Regions from separate parts of the Streptomyces sp. NPDC001851 genome, predicted to be linked through region 1. Evidence: riboswitches for the same ligand, from Rfam matches in the RefSeq annotation. Region 1 holds a riboswitch; the other holds the start of a gene.
What was found. Region 1 has a riboswitch for glycine ahead of gcvT (glycine cleavage system aminomethyltransferase GcvT). Riboswitches for the same ligand answer to the same signal wherever they lie in the genome.

Region 1 (3,762 bases):
CCGCGGCGGGTATGCCGAGGGAGGCCGAGAGCACCTCCTCCAGCTCGTTGCCGGGCCAGCCGCCGTGGGGCTGGGGGTGCGCCTGTGCCGGGAAGTCCGCGGGAATGTCCGCCGGGAAGTCCATCTGCCTACCGCCTGCTGGAAATCTCTGCTGTGACCAAGAAGGCTAGCGGGTGGCGGTGACAGCCCCTCGCCGCGTGCACACCGTCCCCCTCATCCGGTGAACGCGATCCGCCGGAGCGCGTCGGCCGCCGTGCGGTCCAGCAGCACCGCGGCGCCGCAGCCCGCGGGCAGCCCGCCCCGCTCGACCGTGTCGAGCAGCCGGGCGGTCGTACGGCGGTGGCGGCGGAAGGCGTAGCGGGAGACGCCCCGGCCGCGGGTGCGCTGACCCTCGCGGGCGGTGTCGGGCGGGACGTCGAGCAGGAGCAGATGGAGGGTGCCGCCGCGGCGGCGTGCCGCGCGGGTGAGCCAGGCCCGCACCCAGGGCTGGGTGCCGCAGTCGTGCACGACGAGGCCCTCGCCGGTGCGCAGGGCGCGGCGCAGGCCGGTGTAGTGGGCGAGGCGGACCAGCGGGCGGTAGAGGGTGTACGGGAGCGCTCGGGGCAGGCGGGCCGCGAAGCGGTCGCGCGTGTCCTGGGAGTCGACGCGGCGGCCGGCGACCGCGCGCCGCATCAGGGTGGACTTGCCGCTGCCGGGCAGGCCGGTGATCACCACCAGGTCCTGGGGGCCGAAGAGCAGGACGTGCGGGCCGCTGCCGGCGCGGTCGCGCAGGTCGCGGACGACGGGGGCCGGCGCGGGGCGCTGACCCGGCACCGCGATGCCGGTGCCGGCGGTGGCGTACACCAGGGTCCTGTTCATCGTGATCTTCCTCCCCTGTCGGCCCGGTCATCCTCATGCCCGCGATGCGTAAAGAGAAGGTAATGAACGGGGGTGGTGGAGGGGTCCGCGTCCTGCCACAGGTCGGTTACAAAAGCAGGCTCGCCGTGCAATGATGTGGCCGCCAACTGCATACCGGCCGCTTGAATCCGCGCGGGAGAGTCCCTGGCAGCACTGATGCCGGGGCGCCGAAGGAGCAAGTCCCTCCCTTGAATCTCTCAGGCCCCGTTACCGCGCGGGCGAGGCACATCTGAAAAGCGGGCCGCTGCGACAGTGGCTCCACCCAAGGTGCAAGCCGTGATCGTCCCTGTGGCGGTCCTGGCGAACCTCTCAGGTTCCGATGACAGATGGGGAGGAACGTTCCTCGCCTGTCCTGCTTTCCTGGGAGACGACCGTCCGATGAGCAGTACCGAACCCCTTGAGCTGCGCCATACCGCGCTGGACGCGCTGCATCGCTCGCTCGGTGCGACGATGACCGACTTCGCCGGCTGGGACATGCCCCTGCGCTACGGCTCCGAGCGTGACGAGCACCTCGCCGTGCGTACGAAGGCCGGTCTCTTCGACCTCTCCCACATGGGCGAGATCACCGTCACCGGCGCCGGCGCGGCCGCCCTCCTCAACTACGCCCTGGTAGGCAACATCGCCTCCGTCGGCGTCGGCCGCGCCCGCTACACCATGATCTGCCAGGCCGACGGCGGCATCCTGGACGACCTGATCGTCTACCGGCTCGCCGAGACCGAGTACATGGTGGTCGCCAACGCCTCCAACGCCCAGGTGGTGCTGGACGCCCTCGTCGAGCGTTCCGCCGGCTTCGACGCCGAGGTGCGCGACGACCGGGACGCGTACGCGCTGATCGCCGTCCAGGGCCCCGAGTCCCCCGGCATCCTGAAGTCCCTCACCGACGCCGACCTGGACGGCCTGAAGTACTACGCCGGCCTGCCCGGCACGGTCGCCGGCGTCCCGGCCCTGATCGCCCGCACCGGCTACACCGGCGAGGACGGCTTCGAGCTGTTCGTGAAGCCGGAGCACGCCGTGGAGCTGTGGCAGGCGCTGACCAAGGCCGGCGAGGGCGTCGGCCTGGTCCCCTGCGGCCTGTCCTGCCGGGACACCCTGCGCCTGGAGGCGGGCATGCCGCTGTACGGGCACGAGCTGACCACGGCGCTCACCCCCTTCGACGCCGGGCTCGGCCGCGTGGTCAAGTTCGAGAAGGAGGGCGACTTCGTGGGGCGCGAGGCGCTCGCCGAGGCCGCCGCCAGGGCCCAGGAGAACCCGCCGCGGGTCCTCGTCGGGCTGGTCGCCGAGGGCCGGCGGGTGCCGCGCGCCGGGTACGCCGTCGTCGCGGGCGGCCAGGTGATCGGCGAGGTCACCTCCGGCGCCCCCTCCCCCACCCTGGGCAAGCCGATCGCCATGGCGTACGTCGACGCGGCGCACGCGGCCCCGGGCACCGCGGGCGTCGGCGTCGACATCCGGGGCAGCCACGAACCGTACGAGGTCGTGGCGCTGCCGTTCTACAAGCGCCAGAAGTAGACACTGGGCGCGGCCACTGTGTGACCCCGCGCACGTTTCCGCTGCTCATCAGCGGCTTCAGCAGTCCCCCCTTCATCAGCACTCCCGCGCGTACAGGAGAATTCAGGCCATGAGCAACCCCCAGCAGCTGCGCTACAGCAAGGAGCACGAGTGGCTGTCGGCCGCCGAGGACGGCGTCTCGACGGTCGGCATCACCGAGTTCGCGGCCAACGCGCTCGGCGATGTGGTCTACGCCCAGCTCCCCGAGGTCGGCTCCACGGTGACCGCGGGCGAGACCTGCGGCGAGCTGGAGTCCACCAAGTCGGTCTCCGACCTGTACTCGCCGGTCACCGGTGAGGTCACCGAGATCAACGAGGACGTCGTCAACGACCCGTCGCTGGTGAACTCGGCCCCCTTCGAGGGCGGCTGGCTGTTCAAGGTGCGCGTCTCGGAGGAGCCGGCCGACCTGCTCTCCGCCGACGAGTACACCGCCCAGAACGCCGGCTGAGGAGTCGTAGCCGTATGACCTCCCTGAACACGCCCCTGCACGAGCTGGACCCGGAGATCGCCGCCGCGGTCGACGCCGAGCTCGGCCGCCAGCAGTCCACGCTGGAGATGATCGCCTCCGAGAACTTCGCGCCGCTCGCGGTGATGGAGGCGCAGGGCTCCGTCCTCACCAACAAGTACGCCGAGGGCTACCCGGGCCGCCGCTACTACGGCGGCTGCGAGCACGTCGACGTCGCCGAGCAGATCGCCATCGACCGGGTCAAGGAGCTGTTCGGCGCCGAGTACGCCAACGTCCAGCCCCACTCCGGCGCCTCCGCCAACCAGGCGGCCCTGTTCGCGCTGGCCCAGCCCGGGGACACCATCCTCGGCCTGGACCTCGCCCACGGCGGCCACCTGACCCACGGCATGCGCCTGAACTTCTCCGGCAAGCAGTTCAACGTGGTCGCCTACCACGTGGACGCCGCCACCGGCCTGGTCGACATGGCCGAGGTCGAGCGGCTGGCCAAGGAGCACCGCCCGAAGGTGATCATCGCCGGCTGGTCGGCGTACCCGCGGGAGCTGGACTTCGCCGCGTTCCGCCGGATCGCCGACGAGGTCGAGGCCCACCTGTGGGTCGACATGGCGCACTTCGCGGGCCTGGTCGCGGCTGGTCTGCACGCCAACCCGGTGCCGTACGCCGACGTGGTGACCTCCACGACGCACAAGACCCTGGGCGGCCCGCGCGGCGGCATCATCCTCGCCCGCAGCAAGGACTTCGCGAAGAAGCTGAACTCCTCCGTCTTCCCGGGCTTCCAGGGCGGTCCCCTGGAGCACGTGATCGCGGCGAAGGCGGTGTCCTTCAAGGTCGCGGCTTCCGAGGAATTCAAGGAGCGC
Region 2 (3,762 bases), on a different contig from region 1:
GAGCTGTCACCGCTGGTGGAGCCGCTCAGTCTGGACGAGGCGTTCGTGGACCTGGAGGCCGGGGGGACGGCCTGGGACGAGGCGTCGGCGCGGCTGGCCGGGAGCAGACTCCGCGCCGACATCCGGGCGGTCACCGGGCTCACCGGGTCGGTCGGGCTCGCCGCCTCCAAGATGCTCGCCAAGATCGCCTCCGAGCAGGCCAAGCCGGACGGCCTGGTGGTCATCGAGCCGGGGTCGGAGCGGGCCCTGCTGGAGCCCATGCCGGTGCGGACCCTGCCCGGGGTCGGCCCGGCCACCGGCGACCACCTGCGCAGAGCCGGGATCACCACGGTCGGGGAACTGGCGGAGGCGGGCGAGGACGAACTGGTCCGGCTGCTCGGCAAGGCGCACGGGCACGCGCTGTACGCCATGGCCCTGGCCCATGACGAGCGGCCGGTGGTCGCCGAGCGCGAGGCGAAGTCGGTATCGGTGGAGGACACGTACGACGTGGACATCCATGACCGGCTGCGGATCGGCCTGGAGGTGCAGCGGCTCGCCGACCGGTGTGTGGGGCGGCTGCGCGAGGCAGGGCTGTCGGGGCGGACCATCGTGCTGAAGGTGCGGCGGTACGACTTCTCGACGCTGACCAGATCGGAGACGCTCAGGGGACCGACGGACGATCCGGCGGTCGTGCGGGAGGCGGCCGCGCGGTTGCTGGACTCGGTGGACACCACGGGCGGGGTACGGCTGCTCGGCGTGGGCGTTTCCGGGCTCGCCGACTACACCCAGGAGGACCTGTTCGCTCAGGCCATGCCGGTGCCTTTGGCGGAGGAGCCGGAGAAGGGTGCGGTTGAAGTCGTTGTGGAGCAGCCGGAGCCCGTCGAACGGCACTGGCGCGCGGGGCAGGACGTGCGGCATGCCGAGTACGGGCCCGGGTGGGTGCAGGGGAGTGGGCTGGGGCGGGTCACCGTGCGGTTTGAGACGCCGCAGTCCCCTCCGGGGCGGGTGCGGACGTTTCTGGTCGGGGATCCCGCCCTGGAGTCCGCGGATCCGTTGCCGTTGGTTGCTCCTTCCCACCCGCCCGCCCGTCTCGGTCAGCCGAGCAGTGGCGAGGATCAGAGGCCTCAGGTCTCCTCCGACCCCGCCAGCTTGCCGAAGTCGTGGTCCGGTACGGACGGAGGCGGGGTCACGTCCAGGCCGTAGTGGTGGTAGAGCTGGAGTTCCTGTTCGGGGGAGAGGTGGCGGCCCACGCCGAAGTCGGGGGCGTCCTTGATCAGGGCGCGGTCGAAGGGGACGTGGAGGGAGCCTTCGACCAGTTCGCTGGGCTCCAGGGGGACGAAGGCGTCCCGCGAGAACAGGCCGGTGCGTATGGCCGCCCACTCGGGCACGCCGGTCGCGTCGTCGAGGTAGACCTCGTCGATGGTGCCGATCTTGGTCCCATTGCGGTCGAACGCCTTGCGGCCGATCAGGTTGCGCGGATCGATCTCGGTCTGCACGGTCCCTCTCCCTCCTCTTGGTCGCAACACATCCGTAAGCACTACAAAAGAGCACATTCAGGGAGGCGGCCACTCGAAGGCTCGGGCGTTGACCTCGCTGGTAGGCTGACAGCGGCTGCTGACCCCGTGCGGGAGAGTCCTCCGACCACCTCGGAGGCGCCGAAGGAGCAAATCCTCCCCGGAATCTCTCAGGCTCACGTACCGCATGGACGAGGTCACTCTGGAAAGCAGGGCGGGTGTCGACGGCTCCCGCCCTCACCGACGGTGAAAGCCGGGGCCCTCGGGTACCCGGTGAAGCTCTCAGGTTGAGATGACAGAGGGGGAGGCCGTCGGGGTATCCGTACCGGGGTGCCCCTCGAAGGTCGCGTCAGACCAGGAGGCCTCCGCAATGACCGCCCATCGCATTCCGCTCTCGGAGCTCGAAGCGGGCATCCCGTTCGAGCAGCGTCACATCGGGCCGGACCAGGAGGCGCGGGCCAAGATGCTCGCGCACGTCGGTTACGGCTCCCTCGACGAGCTGACCGCCGCCGCGGTCCCGGATGTGATCAAGAACGCCGACGCCCTCGACCTGCCGGGCGCCCGCACCGAGGCCGAGGTGCTCGCCGAGCTGCGCTCGCTCGCCGACCGCAACCAGGTCCTCGACTCCATGATCGGCCTGGGCTACTACGGCACCTTCACCCCGCCGGTCATCCTGCGCAACGTCATGGAGAACCCGGCCTGGTACACCGCGTACACGCCCTACCAGCCGGAGATCTCCCAGGGGCGGCTGGAAGCCCTGCTGAACTTCCAGACCGTGGTCGCCGAGCTCACCGGCCTGCCCACCTCCGGTGCCTCCCTGCTCGACGAGGGAACGGCCGCCGCCGAGGCGATGGCCCTGTCGCGGCGCATGGGCAAGAACAAGAAGGGGCTGTTCCTGGTCGACGCGGACGTGCTGCCGCAGACCATCGCCGTCATCGAGACGCGTGCGGAGCCGACCGGTGTCGAGGTCGTCGTCGCCGACCTCAGCGAGGGCATTCCGGCCGCGGTGGCCGAGCGCGAGATCAACGGCGTGCTGATCCAGTACCCGGGCGCCTCCGGCGCCGTACGCGACATCAAGCCGGTCATCGACCAGGCGCACGAGCTGGGCGCCCTGGTCACCGTGGCCGCCGATCTGCTCGCACTGACCCTGCTGACCCCGCCGGGCGAGCTGGGCGCGGACATCGCCGTCGGCACCACCCAGCGCTTCGGTGTGCCGATGGGCTTCGGCGGTCCGCACGCGGGCTACATGGCGGTGCACGAGAAGTTCGCGCGCAGCCTGCCCGGCCGCCTCGTGGGCGTCTCCGTCGACGCCGACGGCAACAAGGCCTACCGGCTCGCGCTGCAGACCCGTGAGCAGCACATCCGCCGGGAGAAGGCCACCAGCAACATCTGCACCGCGCAGGTGCTGCTCGCCGTCATGGCCGGCATGTACGCCGTCTACCACGGGCCGGAGGGCCTGCGGACCATCGCCCGGCGCACGCACCGGTACGCCACGATCCTCGCCGCGGGTCTGAAGGCCGGCGGCGTCGAGATCGTGCACGGCGCCTTCTTCGACACCCTCACCGCGCGGGTGCCCGGCAAGGCCGCCGAGGTGGTCGCCGCCGCCCGGAAGAACGGGGTCAACCTCCACCTGGCCGACGCCGACCACGTCTCGATCGCCTGCGACGAGACCACCAAGCGGGCCCAGCTGGCCGCCGTGTGGTCCGCCTTCGGCGTCGAGGGCGACATCGAGGCGCTGGAGGCGACCGCCGAGGACACCCTGCCCGAGGCGCTCCTGCGCACCGACGCCTACCTCACCCACCCGGTCTTCCACCAGTACCGCTCCGAGACCGCGATGCTGCGCTACCTGCGCAAGCTGGCCGACCGCGACTACGCGCTCGACCGCGGCATGATCCCGCTGGGCTCCTGCACCATGAAGCTCAACGCGACCACGGAGATGGAGCCGGTCACCTGGCCCGAGTTCGGGCAGCTGCACCCCTTCGCCCCGGCCGAGCAGGCCGAGGGCTACCTCACGCTCATCCGTGAGCTTGAGGAACGTCTCGCCGAGGTCACCGGCTACGACAAGGTCTCCCTGCAGCCGAACGCCGGTTCGCAGGGCGAGCTGGCCGGTCTGCTGGCCGTACGCGGCTACCACCGCGCCAACGGCGACGAGCAGCGGACCGTGTGTCTGATCCCGTCCTCCGCGCACGGCACCAACGCCGCCAGCGCCGTGATGGCCGGCATGAAGGTCGTCGTCGTGAAGACCGCCGAGGACGGCGAGATCGACGTC

Region 2: another riboswitch for glycine. It lies ahead of gcvP (aminomethyl-transferring glycine dehydrogenase); the one in region 1 lies ahead of gcvT (glycine cleavage system aminomethyltransferase GcvT).

Annotation. Positions count from the first base shown of each region.
Region 1 covers NZ_JBEOYR010000003.1:51,809-55,570, reverse strand. The annotation lists gene ABT171_RS05285 (enhanced serine sensitivity protein SseB) at 1-124, opposite strand, end outside; gene ABT171_RS05280 (AAA family ATPase) at 214-858, opposite strand; glycine riboswitch at 1,021-1,120, shown strand; glycine riboswitch at 1,121-1,233, shown strand; gene gcvT (glycine cleavage system aminomethyltransferase GcvT) at 1,276-2,403, shown strand; gene gcvH (glycine cleavage system protein GcvH) at 2,513-2,890, shown strand; gene glyA (serine hydroxymethyltransferase) at 2,905-3,762, shown strand, end outside.
Region 2 covers NZ_JBEOYR010000008.1:9,279-13,040, forward strand. The annotation lists gene ABT171_RS13280 (DNA polymerase IV) at 1-1,182, shown strand, start outside; gene ABT171_RS13285 (PRC-barrel domain-containing protein) at 1,104-1,475, opposite strand; glycine riboswitch at 1,595-1,689, shown strand; gene gcvP (aminomethyl-transferring glycine dehydrogenase) at 1,864-3,762, shown strand, end outside.